DNA from 2 places in the Methylobacterium sp. CM6246 genome. Region 1 is predicted to be linked to the other one. Evidence: predicted binding sites of a transcription regulator. Region 1 holds the regulator's gene; the other holds the start of a gene.
The links. The regulator LexA, encoded in region 1, represses DNA repair genes until DNA is damaged. The targets are predictions, from matches to a motif close to TGTTCNNNNTGTGTTCNG.
Positions count from the first base shown of each region.

Region 2: a site for LexA is predicted at 5,168-5,185, ahead of ACYQPG_RS07195 (DUF3072 domain-containing protein). Genes of this name have one in related genera too.

Region 1 is NZ_JBTXKY010000001.1:2,942,401-2,949,647, forward strand. Features, by position in the region: gene ACYQPG_RS14475 (ComEC/Rec2 family competence protein) at 1-1,737, shown strand, start outside; gene lexA (transcriptional repressor LexA) at 1,731-2,450, opposite strand; gene ACYQPG_RS14485 (biliverdin-producing heme oxygenase) at 2,771-3,370, shown strand; gene ACYQPG_RS14490 (hypothetical protein) at 3,621-4,073, shown strand; gene ACYQPG_RS14495 (hypothetical protein) at 4,109-4,324, opposite strand; gene ACYQPG_RS14500 (hypothetical protein) at 4,323-4,523, shown strand; gene fae (formaldehyde-activating enzyme) at 4,580-5,119, shown strand; gene ACYQPG_RS14510 (hypothetical protein) at 5,120-5,587, opposite strand; gene ACYQPG_RS14515 (response regulator) at 5,632-6,081, opposite strand; gene ACYQPG_RS14520 (histidine kinase dimerization/phosphoacceptor domain -containing protein) at 6,078-7,199, opposite strand.
Region 2 is NZ_JBTXKY010000001.1:1,426,686-1,433,932, forward strand. Features, by position in the region: gene cysE (serine O-acetyltransferase) at 46-909, opposite strand; partial or broken gene ACYQPG_RS07175 (helix-turn-helix transcriptional regulator) at 1,247-2,143, opposite strand; gene ACYQPG_RS07180 (lytic transglycosylase domain-containing protein) at 2,467-3,432, opposite strand; gene ACYQPG_RS07185 (Cof-type HAD-IIB family hydrolase) at 3,616-4,437, opposite strand; gene ACYQPG_RS07190 (gluconokinase) at 4,441-4,998, opposite strand; gene ACYQPG_RS07195 (DUF3072 domain-containing protein) at 5,194-5,445, shown strand; gene ACYQPG_RS07200 (Flp family type IVb pilin) at 5,762-6,004, shown strand; gene ACYQPG_RS07205 (polysaccharide biosynthesis/export family protein) at 6,184-7,247, shown strand, end outside.

The DNA of each region.
Region 1 (7,247 bases):
GCCGCGACGGCAAGGTTGCTGCCGCCGCCCGAGGCGGCACGACCGGGCGGCTACGATTTCGCCCGGGATGCCTACTTTCAGGGACTCGGCGCGGTAGGCTCGCTGATCGGGGCGATCACGGTTCGAGAGCCGCCCACCCCGCCGCCTCTGCGCCTGCGACTGGCAGCCTTGCTGGACGAGGCCCGCAACGCGCTGACACGCCGGATCGCGCAGGCCGAGGGCGGGCAAGCGGGGGCCGTGGCGGCGGCCCTGGTCACGGGCAAGCGCGGCCTGATCGGACCGGCCGCCAACGATGCGCTCCGGGCGGCGGGCATCTATCACGTCGTTTCCATCTCGGGCCTCCACATGGTGCTGGCCGCCGGCGTGGTGTTCTGGCTGGTGCGGGCCGTCTTGGCGCTGGTGCCGTATTGCGCGCTGGTCTGGCCGATCAAGAAGATCGCCGCCGGGTTCGCGATGCTGGGCGTCACCGCCTATTGCGCGTTCTCGGGCTGGGACATCGCCGCCGAGCGCTCGCTGATCATGACGCTGATCATGCTCGGCGCGATCCTGGTCGACCGGCCGGCGCTGTCCATGCGCAACCTCGCGCTGGCCGCCCTGATAGCATTGGCGCGGGAACCTGAGGGCCTGCTCGGACCGAGCTTCCAGATGTCGTTCGGGGCGGTGGCCGGGCTGATCGCCTGCGCGCGGCTCATCGACGGACGCCTGTTCCAGCGTCCCGGGGCGGGGCGGATCGAACGGTTCGTCGGCACCGGCCTCTCGGCCGTGACAGGCACCCTCGCGACGACCCTGGTGGCACAGGTCGCGACGGCGCCGTTCGTGACCTACCATTTCCAGACGGTCCAGCCGTTCGGGCTGATCGGCAACGCCCTGACCCTGCCGCTGGTCTCCCTGGTCGTGATGCCGGCGGCGGTGATCGGGATCCTGGCCTATCCCTTCGCCCTGGACCGGCCGATCTGGTGGCTGATGGGACAGGCGGTGGGCGGCATGCTGGCGATCTCCGAATGGATCGCCGGCTTCAATCGGGCCGTCCTGGTGCTGCCGGCCTTCGGCACCGGCGCGCTGATGCTGCTGGCGGCAGGGCTGCTGCTGGCGACGCTGCCGGTATCGCGGCTGCGCTGGCTGGCCCTGCCGCCCGCACTGCTCGGGCTCGGCCTCGCCGTCGTTCCGGAGCGATTCGACCTGTACGTCGACCGGCAGGGCGGTGGTGCGGCCGTGCGTGGACCGGACGGAGTCCTGTGGGCCCTCGGCAATCCTTCGGCCTTCGTGATGGAGCAGTGGCTGAAAGCGGATGGCGACGGGCGATCGGCGAAGGCGGTGATCCAGGCTTCGTCGGCTGTCGGACGGTGCGACCGGCTCGGCTGCACCGCAAGCCTGCCGGACGGCCGCGCCGTCGCCCTGGTCCGCGACCGGCGCGCCTTCACGGAGGACTGCGCCCGGGCGGCCCTGCTGATCTCGCGGCTCGCGGCGCCGCCCACCTGCACGGGGCCGCTGGTGATCGACCGCCGGGTGCTCGCCGAACGAGGCGCCGTCGCGCTCCGGGCCGACCGGAATGGCTTCACGGCACGCTATACCCGCGACACGGGCCGTACCGTGCCTTGGCGGGCATCACCGGCTTCGCGGCCGTCGCCTGTCCCACAACCGAAAGTGGTAACGCCCTCCGAGCCGATCCCGGCCGAGGCCGACGTCGCCGGTTCCGAGGCCGCGCCCGGCGACGCGCCGGCCGAACCCCTTCAGTAGCGGCGGACGAGGCTGACGAGCCGGCCCTGGATCTGGACCCGGTCGGGCCCGAGCACGCGGGTCTCGTAGGCCGGGTTGGCGGCCTCCAGGGCGATCGAGGAGCCCCGGCGGCGGAGCCGCTTGAGCGTCGCCTCCTCGTCGTCGATCAGCGCCACGATGATGTCGCCGGTATTGGCCGTATCCTGCTTGCGGATCACCACGAGGTCACCGTCCAGGATGCCGGCATCGACCATCGAGTCGCCGCGGACCTCGAGGGCGTAATGCTCGCCGCCGGCCAGGAAGTCCGGCGACATGGTGATGGCGTGGCTCTGGTTCTGGATCGCCGAGACCGGCGTACCGGCCGCGATCCGGCCCATCACGGGGATCGAGATGGCGCGGCCGCCGTCGTCGATCATCCGGGCGGTCGCCGGCTGCGCCGGCAGCTTGGACTTCCCGCCCTCGACCACGCTCGGGGTGAAGCGGCGGGGCTCCGCGGGTGGAGCAGCCGCCTGGGACAGGCTCTCGGGGATGCGGATCACCTCGATGGCGCGCGCCCGGTTCGGCAAGCGGCGCAGGAAGCCGCGCTCCTCGAGGGCCGTGATCAGCCGGTGGATGCCCGATTTGGACTTCAGATCGAGGGCGTCCTTCATCTCGTCGAACGAGGGCGGGACGCCACATTCCTGCATGCGGCTCTGGATGAAACGCAGGAGGTCCAGCTGCTTGCGCGTGAGCATCGACGGGGGACTCGCGGCTTGGAGGACCGCTTCGATGCGGTCGCGGAAACAAATCACGAACACGTTAAACGTTCCGCAAGTGTTCCGCAAGCGTGATCGGCCGAGCTTGATCGATCGGCGATGTGCGGATGCGGCCGTTGTGTGCCGTGACGCGGTCGCTCCGCCATGGCAGAACCGGTCTGGCCGGATCGGCACGAACCCGGGCCAGCCTCGGTGACCCGAATCGCCGCAATGGTCCATAGGCTGGGACGGTCAGAGTGGCGCGGCGGGCCGCTCACGTCTGCCCACGGCACCTTGCCCGGACGACAGACATAGATCGCATGGACGCCGCATCATCCGACATCGCCGAGACCTGCAGCCGCGTGAAGCGCCTGAGAGTGGCGACCGCGGCCGCCCATGATCAGCTTGATCGGCGCATCATGGCGGCAAAGCCGTTCGCGAGCCTGGAGCGCTACGCGCTGTTCCTCCAGATCCAGTACAGGTTCCATGCGGTCGTCGATCGAGTCTATCGCGATGGCGCGTTCGCCCATGTCCTGCCCGATCTCGACGGCAGGCGCCGACTGCCCTTGATCCAGCAGGATCTGCGCGATGTCGGAGCGCCCGTCCCTGACGGCGCGTCCGAGGAACATCCCGGGACGATCGAACCGGCGCAGGGATTGGGCTGGCTCTACGTCGCCGAGGGCTCGAATCTCGGGGCGGCCATCCTGCTCAAGGAGGCCCGGGCGCTCGGCCTGTCGGAAACCCACGGTGCGCGCCATCTTGCCGGACATCCCGAAGGACGCGGGTTGCATTGGCGGCTTTTCACGGCCGCCCTCGACCGGGTCGAACTCCGGGAGGCCGGGGAGCAACGCGTCGCCGCGGGGGCGACGGAGGCGTTCCAGTTCGTGCGTCGGCTGGTCGGGGACGTCTTCGAGGACTGACGGCGCCGCCACCCGGTCGGATCGTTCCGCCGTCCTGGCGCAGCAACAAAGCCTGTCACGCGCGCCGTCCACCGCCGAGTCGAGCGATGACCGGTCGCGGACGCCTGGAACGGCATCTCGGGCGACAAACGAATTGACTGGGCAAGCGGCGCCGTTTCAATGCGCCGAGGTGCTTGCCCCGGTCGGCGGGGCAGGCGGATCGTCCCGGCGGCTTCGAGACTGGGCTGGAATTGGGCTTGGGATGACGAGGATGCGACGCGCGGCTCTTCTGCCCATCGGTGCCGGGGCCGTCGGCTTGGCGCTGGCCGGCTGCACCACCGGGTTCTCGTATATCTCGCGCAACTACGTGGCGCTCACCCCGCAGGTGGTCACCATCGGCTGCAAGGAGCCCTACGAGGTCTACGACAACCGGCAGGTGCGCCGGATGCTCGTCGTCTCGAACGCCCTGCGCGAGTACACCGGCTGCAATCTCAGCGAGGTGCGGATCGATCCCGATCCGGCCGCGACCCGGGTGAAGCGCTTCCGCACCGCCGCCCGCGCCTATCTCGACGAGACCGTGCGGGAGGATTGCCGGATCACCGGCGAGACGGTGTTCGATCCGCAGAAGAGCGAATTCACCTACGCCTGCGACGCGCCGATCGAGAAGCGGGGCACGGTGGTGCCGCGCCTGCCGGGCCGCAATCCGGGCTTCATCCAACAATGATCTGAGCCGCCCGCGCCGGCCCCGAGACCGCCCGGTCAGGCGCCCGGCTTGGGGAAGGTGCGCTCGGCCGCATCGCCGGCCGCCGCCAGCAGGGCGCGGGCGAAGGCTCGGGCCTCCGCCCGGTCCAGCACGATCGCCGCGGTGACCGGGCCGCCGCCGAGGTCGGCGAGGGCGAGTTCGAGCCGTACCCCGTCCGGCATGGCGCTCGCCTGGAGGCTCCAGCCGCCCCCCCGATCCGTGCTCTCCGTCATGACATCCCTCCCGGCTGCCGGACCCGAGACAACGCCGCAGGCTCCGGCCGGAACGGCCCTGGCCCGGGACTGTTCCCGCGTCGCGCCGCACCCGACTTCCCTGCCCCGCGGATCCGAGTTCCTCAAGAGCGCCGGCCCGACCGTGGCGATCGCCGGGGTCGGCGCCCTCGACGGGGTCGGCCTGCTCCGGAGCGATTGACGCCGGCGCCTCGATGATGTCTCCCCCGGGCGACCTGACACGGGGAGTCGCGAAACATGCAAGAGATCTGGTTCCGCACCGGCGAGGCCACCGTCCTGGCCGCCGACGGGCAGTACACCGACGCCATGCCCGAGGTGCTGATCGGCTCGGTACGGGGACCGGTGGGTCAGGCCTTCGCGTCGATGATGGGGCAGGTCCAGGGCCACACCCGGATGTTCGTGGTGCGCGACCTCAACCAGCTCGTGCGCCCCGCCACGATGATGACCACCAAGGCGACGATCCACACGGCCGAGTATGTCGAGCTGCTCGGCGGCGTCGTCCAGGCCGCCACCGGCGACGCGATCGTGGATTGCATCATCGAGGGCGTGCTGCCCAAGGACGGTCTCGACGAGCTGTGCATGATCATCATGATCTGGCTCGACCCGCGCTGCGCGGAGGACGACAACCTCGACCGCAAGGACCTGTACCGCACCAACTACGAGGCGACGAAGCTCGCCATCGCCCGGGCCCTCAAGGGCGAGCCGACCGTGGACGAGCTGATCGCCAACCGGAAGACCGTGAAGCATTACGCGCTTGAGGACGTGATCGAGTATTGATCAGCGCGGCGGGATGCGCCCCACCGAGCACAGGGTGCGCATCGCGCTGCTGCCGGGATCGGTGTAGCAGGAGGCGGACCAGCCGTTCTGCTGGATGAACGACTTGCGGCGGTCCGACAGGGCGGTCCGGTAGGCGTCGGCGATGATCGGCTCGACCCGCGCGGCCGGCTCGCCGACCAGGATCTCCGAGGCCGCCGCGAGGTCGCGGAAGAAGGCCGCCGAGGGAGCGGGCTCCGCGGAGGTCGCCTGCACGATCGGCTCGGCCCGGCAGGTCACGTCGAACTTGATCGGACCGGCCAGGCGGATGTCGATGCTCGGCCCGGCGCGCTTGCCGACCTTGCCGCCGATCGCCCCGGCGATCTGCTGGGCGAGGTCGTCACACGGCTCCGCCCGGGCGGCGAGGGGCAGGCCGGCCAGGGCCGCGAGGAATGTGGCCAGGAGCGGGCGGGCGACGCGGAAGCTTGACATGGCCGGCACTCTACGCGCCGGGCCGGAGGTGTCGAGGGCGGCGTTCACTGCCGCATCTGGGCGAAGCTCTTGAGCAGGGCCGGGGCGAGGCGCATCCCGGTCGGCACCAGCTCGGCCGGCGGCGGCCGGCGGACGCAATCCTCGAGGTAGGCCAGGGATTCCTCCAGGACCGCTCCGGTGAACGGCTTGGCGATCACCGCCGTGGCGCCCTCCAGATCGTCCGAGAGGGCCCGGGCGTTGGCGGTCATGAAGGCGGCCGTGATGCCGCCGATGGCGCGCACCGCGTGCGCCACGTCCACGCCCGAGGAATCATCGCCGAGGCGCAGGTCGATCAGCACCAGTTCGGGCCGGGTTTCGTGGACGAGGGCGATCGCCTCTGCCGCCGTCATGGCGGTGCCCACGACGCGATAGCCGGCCTCCTCCAGCATCATCTCGATCTGCATCAGGATCAGGGCCTCGTCCTCGACGACGAGGATCCGCATCGGCTCGCTCATCTGGCCTCCGGACCGGTAGCCAATTCGCGGGGCAGGCGAACGTTGACGATCGTGCCCGGGTCGTTCGCCTGCCAGGCGATGCTGGCATTGAGCTGGCGGCAGAGGGTGCCGATCAGCCGCTTGCCGAACGAGCGCTGCTCCATGACCTGCACGGGCATGCCGACGCCGTCGTCGGCGATCTTGATGGTGAAGTGGCGGTCGTCCGGCGCCACCGTCACGGAGAGCCGGCCGGCGCGGTGGTCCGGGAAGGCGTGCTTGAGGGCGTTGGTGATCAGCTCGTTCATCATCAGCGCCACCGGCGGGGCCTTTGTCACCGGGATCTCCACGGTTTCCAGATCCAGGTGCAGGCGGATCCGGTCGGTCCCGGAACCGCGGATCAGGTCGGTGGCGAGGTCGCGGGCGAACTCGGCCACGTCGAACCGCTCGACGTTGTTGGACTGGTAGAGCCTGCGGTGGACCGTGCCGAGGGCCTCCACCCGGGTCAGCATGGATTCCATCGCGGCGCGGGCGGCGGGATCGGTGATCGCCCGCGTCTGCATGGCCAGGAGGGCCGCGATCATCTGGAGGTTGTTCTTGACCCGATGATCGACCTCGTGGACCAGCATGGTCTGCGTGGCCAGGGCCTCGGTGAGGTCGCGGGTCCGGCGGGCGACCTCGGCCTCGAAATGGTCCTTCTCCTTCTGCACCTGCAGGTGCGCGTCGACGCGATCGGTGACGTCGAGCTGCGAGGCGAAGAAGAACAGCACCTCGCCGGCCTCGTTGGCGACGGGGCTGAGATACAGGGCGTTCCAGAACGGCGCCCCGTCCTTGCGATAGTTCAGGACGTCGATCGCGATGTCGCGCTGGGCCGCCACGGCCTCCCGGATCAGCGCCACGGCGCCCCGGTCGGTGTCGGGCCCCTGGAGGAAGCGGCAGTTGCGGCCGAGCACATCCTGGCGGTCATAGCCGCTCATCCGCAGGAACGCGTCGTTGGCGAAGACGATCGGGTTGTCGGGCAGGCGCGGATTGGTCACGATCATCGCCATCCGCGTGGCACGGACCGCGGCGGCGAACGGATCGCCCTTGCCGTGTTCGGCATCGAGCCGGTCCGTCAGATGCCAAGCGTCGGGCTGTTCCATCGAATCGACTCTTTCATGCCCGGCGTTCGTGACCTCCGGCAATCGGCT
Region 2 (7,247 bases), 1.5 Mb from region 1:
CGCGGCGGAGCAGCAAGCGCATCGGCCGAGCGCGGCGACGGTGGGTCAGATGCCGTCGCCCACGTGGATGAACTGATCGAGGGCGACCAGCTGGTCCATGGCCCGGGCCGGATCGTCGCAGCCGGCGGTGCCGACGACGCGGGCCGGCACACCCACCACCGTGGTGTTGGCCGGGACCGGCCGCAGGACCACGGAGCCGGCCGCGACCCGGGCGCAGGCGCCGACCTCGATATTGCCCAGGATCTTGGCGCCGGCGCCGATCATCACGCCGCGGCGGATCTTGGGGTGGCGGTCGCCGCGCTGCTTGCCGGTGCCGCCCAGCGTCACCCCGTGGAGGATCGAGACGTCGTCCTCGACCACCGCGGTCGAGCCGACCACGAGGCCGGTGGCGTGGTCGAGGAACACGCCCCGGCCGATGCGGGCGGCCGGGTGGATGTCGCACTGGAACACCTCGGAGACCCGGCTCTGCAGGTAGAGCGCGAGGTCGCGCCGCCCCCGGGTCCAGACGTGGTGGGCGAGGCGGTAGGCCTGGAGCGCGTGGAAGCCCTTGAAGTACAGGACGGGCTCCAGGGCCCGCAGCGTCGCGGGATCCCGGTCGATCACGGCCCCGATATCGGCGCGAAACGCGTCTCCGATGGTCGGGTCGGCCGCGATCGCCTCGTGGAACGCGTGCGCGACCAGTTCGGCGGGCAGCGACGGGTGCCCGAGCCGGGCCGCGACCCGGTGGCCGACCGCGCCCTCCAAGGTGGCGTGATTCAGGATGGTCGCGACGATGAACGAGGCGAGCTGCGGCTCCGTGCGCAAGACGTCCTCGGCCTCGGCGCGCAGCCGCGACCAGACCGGATCGCAGACGGCGAGGTCCCCTGCGTCGCGGCCGAAGGCTGGGCTGAGGGCTGGACTGGCACTCATGAACGGTGGCTCGCGATCGAGGTGTCTGGTGCGCGCTTCGCTGCCGCGGATCCGGCCTCATGGCCGGGTGGAGCCGGGCGCTGCGGCGAAGCTCCGGCATCCCGGCCGACGCGGTGAACGACCGCGCCGTTGCGGGTCATCCTAGCACGTCGTCCTACAGGGTGAGCTATGCGCGGGGCGCTTGGTCTGGGGCATCGTGCGTTCCGGCAAGTGGCCGCCCGTGACGGCGCCTACCATAGCGTGGTGCGCCGCAGCGCAGCGATCAAGGGTGGCAGGCGTGCGGGAGAGGCCGCGCCTTTGTCGCTGTCAGCGGTTCCGTCGCGGGCGCGGGCTTGTTTCAGCCGGCGACGGCCACTTCGCCGAACCGCGCCTCGATCGTCGAAACGAGGCGGTCGACCATGGTCTGGAGCGGGATGTCGGAGGTGTCGACCGTGGCCGAGGCCCGGGCGTAGAGCGGCTCCCGGCTCGCCAGCACCGCCCGCAGCTCCTGCATCGCCGAGGCATGGTCGCCGGTGGTGGCGAGGTGCCCCTGCTCGCGCACGCGGCTCATGTGCTCCTCCGGCCGGGCGCGGAGCCAGACCGTGTAGAACGCCTGGAGCAGCAGGTCGTAGGTCAGCGGCTCGGCCACGATGCCGCCGCTCGTCGCCAGGATCAGCGGGCCGGGATGCTCGGTGAGGCGGCGCAGGGCCGCCTGCTCCAGGCGGCGGTAGCCCTCCTGGCCGTAGATCGCGAAGATCTCCTGCACCGAGAGCGCGTTCTCCCGCTCGATCTCGGCGTTCAACTCCACGAAAGTCCAGCCCAGGCGCTCGGCCGCGAGCTTGCCGAGCGTCGACTTGCCGGCGCCGCGCAGTCCGATCACCGCGACGCGCAGGCGCCCGCTCGATTCGGAGCGGCTGCCGCCGGAGAGCGCCTCCTTGGCGGCGGCGATCTGGGCCGGATTCGCCTGGCCGAGCAGGTCGCGCACCACGGGCCAGTCGGGCAGGCCGTCATTGCCGGTGATCAAATCGTCGAGGCGCACGCCCATGGCGTTGGCGACCCGCCGCAGCAGGATGATCGAGACGTTGCCCTGTCCGCCCTCGAGCTGCGCGATGTAGCGCTCGGAGAGGCCCGAGGTCTGGGACAGCACCTTGCGCGACAAGCCACGCACGGTGCGCGCGTGCCTGACGCGGCGCCCGAGATCCGTGAGAAAGAGCGATTCCTGTTCCAACACGCCGCTCATGGCGTCGTCCGCTTTCCTGCCAGCCCGAAAGCAGAGTGCTTGCCCTGCATGTCTGCCACTTCAAGATGCATTGTGATTCGCAACCTAGGATCGAGCGGGTGCTTGCTCGACCGTTCGTGCGAAGCCTGGCGTACCCTACCCTGAAGTCTGTATTGCGCCGCCTGTATCCGGCCGCTTCGACCGGTCCACGGGCCATGGCCGCACCGGCCCGACCCTGTTGCTGGCGTATCGTCTATGTGTTGCGGATCGGCCCAGTGGTCAAGCCTTGAGCAGGATCCTCGTGTGGGCAGATTTTGGACAAGCAGTGGTTGTCCGGCCCCGATCGGACCGGCTCCGCCTCACTCGACCGGGATGGCCGTGGCCTCGCGGACGGGTGCCGCCGCGGGCGGCGCGCGGCGCGGCGTGGCGGCGGCCAGCAGCTGGATCGACGGGCGGCGCGGCGGCAGCGGCACGTCGACGGTCTCGGTCACCCCGCTGGTCGCCGCCGCTTGCGTCATCGCGGCGCCCTGGAACGCTCCGGCCGGCTCGGCCTGCGGTGAGAGGCGCAATTCGGCGAGCTGGGCCGGCGCGGCCTCCGCGCTGCCAAGGCCTGCCGGGCGGCGCGGCGGAAGCGGAACCTCCACGGTCTCGACCGCGGCCACCTGCACGGCGGCGGCCGGCGCGGCACCCGCGGCGGCGGGCTCGACGGACAGGCTTGCATACGTGACGGAGCCGCTGAGGGCGTCCGGACGCCGGGGCGGGAGCGGGACCTCGACCGTCTCGCTCGGCACCGCCGCGACGGCGGCCGCGGTGGGGGCGTAGGCCAGGGCCCCCGAGGCGGCGCCGGGATCCGTGACGCCGCCGCCGAACAGGCTCGCCAACGCGCTGGCCGAGGCCGCGACGGGGGCCACCACCGCGGCGACCTCGGTGGAGATGCCCTGGCGCTTGGCCGCGTAGTAATAGCCGCGGTTGTAGTACTGGTAGGCTTGGCTGACGTTGCCTTGGGCGGTGCGATAGGCGCCCGCCAGGTAGGCGACGCCGTAGCGCAGGTTGGTCGCCGGATCGTAGAGGCCCGCCGCGTCGCCGGTGTAGCCGAGGCTGCGCGCCGTCGCGTGCTTGATCTGCATCAGCCCGAGGGCGCTGCCGCCCTTGGCCTTCGGGTTGTAATTGCTCTCGCGCTTCACCACCGCGTGGACGAAGCTCGCCGGGACGCCGTTCGCCTTGGCCTGCTGCTCGATCAGCGCATCGATGTTGTCGCGCGCGCCCTGCCCGAAGGCGGCCACGGGCACGACCGCGAGAGCGGCAGCCAGGAAGAGGCGATGCATTCCGAGACCCGGTCCTGCTTGTTCTGTGGTCAAGCTAGGTCGCGGGGAAATGAGGCCGTAAAGGGGCCCGGATCCGGCAGCCTGTGGGCGCGTGGAGTGTCGGGCACCCCTGTGCCTTGTCGGTCACAGGGCGGCGCCGTCGGTTAACCATCCCGGTTATCCACAGCGTGCGGGCCTGGACAGTCAGGGCAAAATGAAGCGCGCGACCCCGTGGGCGAACCCGTCCGCGCCGTTGCCGTCCGTCACGGCGCTGGCGGCCGCCTTCACACCCGGGTCGGCATTGCCCATCGCCACCGAGAATCCGCTGCGGGCGAACATCGGCTGGTCGTTCCCGGCATCCCCGAAGGTGGCGATCCGCTCGGGCGGGATGCGCAGATGCGCGCTCATCCAGGCCACGAACTGCCCCTTGTCGAGCCCGGGCGGCGTCACGTCGAGATAGTAGGCCTGGGAGCGGTGCACCGTGGCGCGCCCGGCCAGCGCGGTCCCGATCCGGGTCTCGCAATCGGCCAGGTGCGCGTGGTCCCGGCTGACCCCGACGATCTTCGAGGCTGCCCCCATCAGGCTGCCGAGATCGGCCACCACGCGCGGCTCGGCGCCGATCGTCCGGCGCTCGAGATCCGTGTAGGGGCCCTCCGGGTCGCGCAGGCACCAGGCCCCCTCGGCGAAGACCCAGACGTCGAGACCCTCGGCCTGAAGGCGTTCCAGCGCCGCCCGCGCGGCGGCTTCCGGGATCAGCCGCTCCGCGAGGGTCGAGAGATCGGGCCGGACCACGCTGGCGCCATTGAACGCCCCCATCGGTAGGTCGAGGCCGAGGGCGTCGACGAGGCCCCGCAGGCCCAAAGGCGGCCGGGCCGACGCGATGCTGAATCCGATCCCGGCCGCGCGCAGGCGCTTCACCGCCGCGATCGTCGAGGGGGCGAGCTGCTTGTCGTCGGTCACCAGCGTGCCGTCGACATCGGAGATCACCAGGGCGATGCCGCTCGCCTTGGGTGCGTCGGACGCCATCGCTCAGGTCCTTCCGGCGGGGAGGGGGGCCTCCGCGGCGAGCTGCGCCACGACACGGTCGGCGACGGTCACCGGCGCCGCGTCGATCCCCACGATGATCGGCTGCTCGTCGGGGCCGGGGATTTCCAGGGTGGCGAACTGGCTGTCCAGCAGCCGGGGCGACATGAAGTGGCCATGGCGCTCGGCGAGGCGCTCGGACACGAGGGCCCTGTCGCCGTCCAGGTAGACGATCCGGACGCGCCGGCTCCCGCGGGTGAGCACGTCCCGGTACGCCCGGCGCAGGGCCGAGCAGACCACCACGCCGGATTCGCCGGCCTCCAGCCGATGCTGGATCCAGACCGCGATCCGGGCGAGCCACGGCGCGCGGTCCTCGTCGTCCAGCGCGTGGCCCGCATGCATCTTGGCCACGTGCTCGGGGGTGTGGAAGCTGTCGCCGTCCACGAAGATCCAGCCGAGCCGCTCGGCGATCAGCGCGCCGACGGTGCTCTTGCCCGAGCCCGAGACACCCATGACCACCAGGACCTGCGCCGCCCGCGCGGCCGCTCCGGCTTCGTTCTGCATCCGCCCATCCGAGCTCATCCGGACCATGCCGCTCCGGGGCGCAACCCTGCGCCGTGGGCTTCATCAATAGGCTCGGCGGGCGGGAAGGAAAGGTTTCTGGGGAACAGGGGGCAATGCGCCGACATCCCGTGGAACCCCGGATGGGGCGGCACGTTCTCCCCGGCGACGGCAGAACATTTCAGGAACGAGGGTCCCATGGCCAAGGCAGCCGACAAGCACGACGCGACCCAGGAAAACCCGAAGACCGATCCGAAGGACGTCTCGAACCAGATCAAGGATCCGGATCAGTGGACCACCGGCGGTGAGCCGATGACCGGGGCGCAGGCTTCGTATCTCAAGACCTTGTCGGAAGAGGCCAAGGAGCCGGAGGCCTTCGACTCGGACATCGACAAGGCCGAGGCGTCCAAGCGGATCGACGACCTGCGCCACAAGGCCGGCCACGCCTGAGCGACCCGGGCACACCGCGTCCTGGACCAAGCCGGGCCGCGTCATCGGACATGTCGAAAGGTCGGTGCCGTCACGGGCGCCGGCCTTTCGGCGTTCGGACCCACGTCTCGAAGGCGATGTTTCGAAGACACTATTAAGCCGGCGGCAATGGGAGCCCGGTTAGACGTTCCCATCGCGCCGGGCGACGAGAGCGCTCAACGTCGGCGCGGATACCGGTGGATGCGTGCGCAAGCGCGTCGAACCAGGGGCCTGGAGGCGGGCCCGATCGCGATACGATCGGGTGCGGTTCCGGGCGCAGCGGAAGTCGGAGTCACGGATGGCGGAGCCGAGCTGCGAGGGATCGAGGGCGGCTTCCGGACGATCCCGCCTCCGTGGGGCCGACCTCGCCCGGCAGGCGTTGTCGCGCTTTGCCGCGAACGCGCGCGGGTCCACCGCCATGGAGTACGCCCTGATCGGCGCGCTGATCTTCATCGTCGCGGCCGGCAGCATCCGGTATTACGGCTCCCGGATGACCCCGATCTACGAGCGCATCAGCACGACGGTGAGCCAGGCCAATTGAGGGGCGCCGTTCCGGCCCCGGCCGTAAAGTTTTCGTCCGTCTGCCCCGAAAAAGCTGTGCTTAGTGAGGATGAAACCGCCCGCTCGGCCGTCGCGGGCGCAGTGTGGCCCACCCGCTACGGACACCCCGGCCGCTATGGGCTAGGCACGGGCTCGGCAAAACCGATGGGCAACATCTGGATGCGCAAACTTTCCCTCGCTCTGCTCGCCGCGACGGCGATGTCGGGCTGCTCGTATCTGCCTTCGGCGGGTCCGACGGCGAGCGCGATCCAGGCCGGCGCGGAAGTCGCCACCGCCGACGGCGGCGTGCTCGCCCGCTACGAAATCATCGACGTCACCCCATCCGTGGTCGAGGCCCTGCGCGGCCGGCCCCTCGACAGCCTGCTCGCCTCCTTCGGTGACCACCGCCCCTCCACCGAGCCGGTGATCGGCATCGGCGACATGGTCTCGGTCTCGGTCTGGGAGGCCGGTTCCGGCGGCCTGTTCTCCGGCCCGCTGGTGGCCGACCGCTTCTCCGCCGGCTCCAAGTCCGCCCTCATCCCCGAGCAGCCGGTCGGCCGCGACGGCGCGATCTCGGTGCCCTATGCCGGGCGCATCAAGGTCGCCGGCCGCCGGCCCCAGGACGTCCAGGGCCTGATCGAGAACGAGCTCGCCGGCAAGGCGATCCAGCCGCAGGTGCTGGTCTCGGTCACCCGGCCGATCAGCCAGGCGGTGACCGTCACCGGCGAGGGCGCCGCCGGCGCGCGCCTGCCGCTGTCGGGCCACGGCGACCGCATCCTCGACGTCATCGCGTCGGCGGGCGGCAACCGCTCGCCGGTCTCGGAGACCTTCGTGCGCCTGTCGCGCGGGCCGGTCACCGCCACGGTGCCGCTGACCACGGTGGTGTCGAACCCCAAGGAGAACATCTACCTGCGGCCCAACGACGTGCTGACCCTGGTGCGCGATCCGCAGACCTTCCTGGCGGTGGGCGCGCTCGGCCAGGCGACCGAGCTGCCGTTCCAGGCCGACGGGATCACCCTGGCCCAGGCGCTCGCCAAGGCGCGCGGCCTGTCGGACTTCGCCGCCGACCCGGCCGGCACCTTCATCTTCCGGTTCGAGCCCGCCAGCGTGGTGCGCCGCCTCAACCCGGCCACCAAGCTCACCGGCACCCCGCTGGTGCCGGTGGTGTACCGGATCAACATGCGCGACCCCAACAGCCTGTTCACCACCCAGGCGTTCCGCATGCGCAACCGCGACCTGATCTA